Regions from separate parts of the Pseudogracilibacillus sp. SO10305 genome, predicted to be linked through region 2. Evidence: predicted binding sites of a transcription regulator. Region 2 holds the regulator's gene; the other holds the start of a gene.
What was found. The regulator Rex, encoded in region 2, represses fermentation and respiration genes when NADH is low (regulators of the CRP and FNR family bind a similar motif). The targets are predictions, from matches to a motif close to TTGTGAAATATTTCACAA.

Region 1 (3,220 bases), on a different contig from region 2:
GCTAAGGAACAACCAGCACGTAAGTCTGGTAGTAATACGGTTTGTTCTTCTTTTGTTAACATATCTGCAGTTTCTGCCATAAAATGTACACCACAAAAGACAATAAATGCAGCTTGATCATTTTTTTCGCAAAGTTGAGCGAGTTGTAAAGAGTCCCCAGTGGCGTCGGCGAACTGAACGACCTCATCTTTTTGATAATGGTGTGCTGGAATAAAAAGTTTATCTCCAAATTTTTCTTTCAACTTTTTCACTCTATTCTCCATTTCTTCCATTGTTAAATTTTTATATTTTGTAGGGATTGTTGTACCTTGCTGAAATAAATCAATAAATTGTACCATTTTAATACCCTCCTTCAATCATGACGCTTATATCTAAAGCTTTTACAGAATGAGTTAAAAACCCTAATGAAATAAAATCTACTCCGACATGCCGGAATTCATTAATTGTATTAAGTGTTATCCCACCAGATGCCTCCGTGTAAATGTGCTTTGGTACTAGTGGAAGTAGTTGCTGAATTTCATATGGGGTACGATTGTCGAACATGATGATGTCACATTTCGCATCAACGGCTTCCATTACTTGTTCCTTCGTTTCAGTTTCCACTTCGATTTTTATCATTGGACCGACTTGTTCTCTTACTTTTTGAACAGCATTTTTGATAGACCCTGCGGCCACGATGTGATTATCTTTAATCATAGCGCCGTCATATAAACCATTTCGATGATTCCATCCTCCCCCACAAGAAACTGCATATTTTTCAAATATCCTTAAACCAGGCGTTGTTTTTCTCGTATCACAAATTTTAATAGTTGGATCATTGAGCTTTTGAACAGCATGATTTGTCGTTGTTGCTATGCCACTCATGCGCTGAATTAAATTTAAAATAACTCGTTCACCGACTAAGATAGAAGGGATGGGTCCCGTCACTTCGGCGATAGTTTCTTGTTTCTTTATAGATTGTCCATCTTGTTTTTTTAATGTAACCCGAATGGATGGGTCAATCATGTGATACATATGCTTGATGATGGATATTCCGGCGATGACTCCTGCTTCTTTTGCGTAAAAATATGCTTTTGCTGGCTCTTTCTTTGTAAAAATAGACATTGTAGCTACATCTTGATGTCCAACATCTTCTAAATAAAATTGTTTCAATTTTTCTTTGATTAAGACTTCGTTCATGTTAACTCCTTTCTTGTGATTTACTTCACATGACTATGATGTTTATTTTGACATTCATACGAATATATGTCAATACTAGTGACAAGACACACGTAATTTTAAGGAGTGACAATACTTGATTTATTTAGATTATGCAGCAACAACTCCAATGAGTGAAGTTGCTTTATGTGCGTATAATGAGGGGAGTCAATTGTATTTTGGTAATGCGAGTAGTTTACATGATATTGGAATGAATGCTAGGGATGCTTTACAACTCTGTCGAAAACAGCATAGTTTATTTTTAAATGGAGAAACAGAAGGGATATATTTCACCAGTGGGGGTACAGAAGCGAATATACTTGCTATATTGTCGATTGTACAAGCATATAAAAGCAAAGGAAATCATCTAATTACGACAAAAGTTGAACATGCATCGTTGTTTCATTTATTTCAGCAATTGGAAAATGACGGTTTTGAAGTGACTTATTTAGATGTAAATGAACACGGTACAATTCAGTTAGATATATTAAAACAAGCTATTCGTCCAACTACGATTTTAGCTTCTATCCATCATGGAAATGGAGAAATTGGGACAGTTCAACCCCTAGAGGAAATTGGAGAGATTTTAAAGGCTCATCAAATCATATTTCACTCCGATTGTGTACAAACGTATGGAGAAATAAAAATTGATGTGAAAAAATGTAAAGTAGATAGTATATCTGTTTCTAGTCATAAAATATACGGTCCAAAAGGGGTTGGATTTTGTTATATAAGTCCATCTGTATTATGGAAGAGTATTTACGATGGAACGACACACGAAGATGGTTTTCGCCCTGGAACGGTTGATGTGCCGTCTATTGTATCTTTTACTGCTGCAGCACAACATATGATGGAAACAATGGAGGAGCGCGCAGCAAATTATAATCAATTACGTACTTTATTTTTACAAGATATAAAGAAACTTTCTGATAAAATAATGGTGGAACAGTCATTAGAAGCGCAGTTACCTCAAATTATAGGCTTAACTTGTTTGCACGTACAAGGGCAATACATGATGCTAGAATGTAATCGGCATGGTATTTGCATATCAACAGGTTCAGCATGCCAAGTTGGAATGGAGAGTCCATCAAGAACAATGTTAGCGATAGGAAAGTCGGAATCTGAGGCGAAATGTTTCATTCGTATTTCTTTAGGGAGTAAAACGACAAAAGAGGAATTAGAACGAACAGTAATAGTAATGGAGCGTATTTTTCAATCGCTTCCTTCTTTATGAGGCATGCAAATAAATTATTTCGTTTATGTGTACTATGTTTGATACAGTAATAGTAAGGAATAAAATAATAATCTATAAAAGGTGATTAGATGCATATAATCGATGCGCATATTCATTTGGATATGTATGAGAATAAAAATAGGCAAAGAATCTTAACCGAATTAGAGGCAGAGAAAATAGCCATGTTAATTTCTGTATCGAACGATTATCAGTCAGCGGTAAAAACATTACAAATAGCGATGGACGACCATCGTATAAAGCCCACATTTGGTTACCATCCTGAACAGCCATTACCATCAATGGTGGAAATGAATCAGTTTTTTACTTGGATAGAACAAAATAAAGAAAAAATGATAGCGATTGGTGAGGTAGGATTACCATATTATTTGCGAAAAGAAAATGAACAAATAGAACTAACTCCGTATATACAACTATTAACTAGATTTATTGAATTATCTGTGAGAATGGATAAACCGATTATTTTGCATGCTGTGTATGAAGATGCACCACTAGTATGTACATTATTGGAAGAGTTCAGCGTGAAAAAAGCTCACTTTCATTGGTTTAAAGGAGATCAAAAAACATTAGAACGAATCATTCAACAAAATTATGTTATTTCGGTTACACCAGATGTCTGTTATAAACGAAAGATTCAACAAATCGTTGCACAAACTCCGATCGAAAATTTATTAGTGGAAACAGATGGTCCATGGCCCTTTGAAGGTCCATTCCGTGGAGAAATGACACATCCTAAAATGCTTCATGCATCAATTGAAATGATTGCTTCTA
Region 2 (3,220 bases):
GACGGTCGAGACAATTTTATCTAAAAAGTATCTATCGTGTGAAACAATGACGATAGCGCCATCGTAATTCAGTAAATAGTTCTCCAACCAAGTTAATGTACGAATGTCTAAATGGTTTGTCGGCTCGTCCAATATTAAAAGTTCTGGTTTTTTTAATAAAAGTTTTCCAAGGGCGAGTCTTGTTTTTTGCCCACCACTTAATTCATTAATTGTTAAAGAGAATTGTTCTTCAGGGAAGCCTAATCCGATGAGAACACCTCTTATATCACTTTTAAAACGATATCCTCCATCTGATTCAAACGCTTCCTGGCGTCGACTATATTCATTGATCATTTTTTCATCATAATCACCACGCGAACTGACGGATTCAATTTTTTCTGCAAGGGCGATTAATTCATTTTCTTCATCTATTAAATGTTGAAAAACTGTTAATAATTCTTCCCATAATGTACGTTCCGAGTGTAGGTCATTATGTTGTGCTAAATAACCGATTTCGACATCACGGTGAATAAAAAGTTCCCCTTCATCATACGGTAATTCGCCAGTCATAATTTTTAATAATGTCGATTTACCAGCACCATTTCTTCCGACAATGGCGATTTTATCCTCACTTTTAACTTCTAAATATATATTGTTTAATATGATATTATCTCCGAGAAAAGATTTTACGATATTTCTTAATTGCATAATAATCATCATTGTTCACCTCATCTTCTATGATTGTACAGTATTCTAGGTTAGAAAGGCAACGACTGGGATAGAAAATAAGGAGTCATATCAGACAGATACGATTTTTTTTGATACACTAAAAAGAAACGACTGATAGAAAGAGGGAAGCGGGATGTCTCAATTCACTCATTTTAATGAACAAGGCCGAGCAAAGATGGTTGATATTACGAATAAGGAAGTGACACACCGAACAGCAATTGCAAAAACGAGTGTACTTTTACATAAAGAAATTTATGAAAAAATTGCAAATAATGATATGAAAAAAGGCGATGTTTTAGCAGTAGCACAAGTAGCAGGGGTAATGGCTGCAAAAAATACGTCAAATTGGATTCCGATGTGCCATCCATTACAATTAAGTGGTGTGGATATTACATTTGAATGGGAAGAAAAAGAGGAATTCCAATATGAATTACATGTTGAAGTATTAGTGAAAACAAAAGGTTCAACAGGAGTTGAAATGGAGGCGTTAACTGCTGCATCTGCAACAGTGTTAACGATTTATGATATGTGTAAAGCTGTGGATAAAGGCATTATTATAGGACAAACATATTTACTGAAAAAAACAGGTGGTAAATCAGGTGATTTTAAACGATAATTGGTCATTACCGTGAAGGAGAAGGAGATTTGGATGGAGAAGAAAATACCTCAAGCGACAGCAAAACGATTGCCATTATATTATCGCTTTATTTTAAACTTACATAATCAAGGGAAAACACGTGTATCTTCTAAGGAATTGAGTGATGCAGTGAAGGTAGATTCAGCAACAATCCGTAGAGATTTTTCATATTTTGGTGCACTGGGGAAAAAAGGATATGGCTATAATGTGGAGTATTTATTGCAGTTTTTCAAAGATACACTTGAACAAGATTCGATTACAGAAGTTGCGTTAATCGGTGTCGGTAATTTAGGTACTGCATTATTAAATTATAATTTCTCACAAAGCAATAATACGAAAATTGTTATGGCATTTGACCGCTCGAAAAAAACTGCTAAAACGGAGAACGGTAATATTCCAATTTATCCGATTGAACAGTTAGAGGAGAAGTTAAATGGAGTAGAAGTAGCAATTTTGACCGTTCCAGCTGCTGCCGCGCAAGATATCGCGAATCGCTTGATTGACTGCGGTATAAAAGGGATTGTGAATTTTACCCCTGCAAGATTGACGATTCCAGATGATGTACGTATTCACCATATTGATTTGTCTGTGGAATTACAATCTTTTATTTACTTCTTAAAAAATTATCCGATGAACGAATAAAAAACAGCACGAAAGTTGTGCTGTTTTTTTGTTATGCTTGGACTTCGTTTATGGGGAAAATTAATTCACCTTTGATTTGCCCAAGTTAATTTGAAATTTATTCGCCTTTACGATTTGCAATACTCGTTTTGATATAACGGAAACCTACGCCAAAGTCGAGTGCGGCCACAACTAATAATAAAATGGTTGTGATATTCCAAATGGAGTCTGTGATGCTTACAACCGCCATGTACGTAAATAGTGCTCCGAGTACGAGATAAAAAATGCCCATTTTCATGAATGATTACCCTCCAAAAAAGATGAATGATGCTTGTTCTTGTAGTTCTTTCAATAATTCTGGATCAATTGATAATTGTGTTACTACGACAATCGTGTTCATTAACATGTGCACGAGGATTGGCACGATTATCCGTTTCGTTTTAACGTATAAGAACGCGAACACAACACCCATTGCAAAATAAATTAATGTATGAACTAGATCCATATGTAGCACCGCGAAAATAAGTGATGATAAAATGACGGCAACTAAAAAGTTCCATCTTTTATAAAATGTGCCGAATAAAATCTTTCGGAAAACTAGTTCTTCTAATATCGGTCCGACGATAGCAGGTACTAGAATGAATAGTGGACTTTGACGAGCGAAGTCAACGATCATTTCCGTGTTTTCTGATCCTACTTTAATACCGAGTAAATCCGTTTCAATTGTCGCTGCAATAATTTGCGATGCATACGCCATAATTAACCCTAAAAATGTCCAACCAATAATTGTCCCAACTGATATAGGGAATTCCCTTTTTTCTTTTGCTAAAAACTCCCACATTAATAAGAGGACGATTATTAACGCACCAATAAACCCAATCACATTCGCATATACAATGGAACTCGCTCCATCAATTCCTAGACCAAAATGCAAAAGAAGCGGTGCAAATGCGGTAAACACAAACATAAGGAAATATGTTAATAAAACAAACCAATATTTTTTCGGAAACAAAAGACAAAACTCCTTTTTCTTTCTACTATATGTTCATAAAATCATCATATCATAAAAATAGGAAAAAACAGATGTAATAAGTAGTTAAAAAAGTGACGAAATGAAAAATAGGTTGGATGGAGCGTGGGTAGGAGAGAGGTGGTAAAAAATAGATGCAATGATTGCAGAAAGAGATTCAATAAATGAAAATTGGATGCAATGAACGCGAAAACAGATGCAACGAATGAAAATTGGATGCAATG

Region 1: a site for Rex is predicted at 1,193-1,210, ahead of nadC (carboxylating nicotinate-nucleotide diphosphorylase). Genes of this name have one in related genera too.

What each region holds. Positions count from the first base shown of each region.
Region 1 is NZ_JAXHDE010000011.1:13,923-17,142, forward strand. It holds gene nadA (quinolinate synthase NadA) at 1-338, opposite strand, end outside; gene nadC (carboxylating nicotinate-nucleotide diphosphorylase) at 340-1,179, opposite strand; gene SPD45_RS09625 (IscS subfamily cysteine desulfurase) at 1,295-2,431, shown strand; gene SPD45_RS09630 (TatD family hydrolase) at 2,521-3,220, shown strand, end outside.
Region 2 is NZ_JAXHDE010000010.1:109,556-112,775, reverse strand. It holds gene abc-f (ribosomal protection-like ABC-F family protein) at 1-699, opposite strand, end outside; gene moaC (cyclic pyranopterin monophosphate synthase MoaC) at 842-1,324, shown strand; gene SPD45_RS09495 (redox-sensing transcriptional repressor Rex) at 1,358-1,987, shown strand; gene SPD45_RS09490 (YdiK family protein) at 2,085-2,264, opposite strand; gene SPD45_RS09485 (CPBP family intramembrane glutamic endopeptidase) at 2,271-2,978, opposite strand.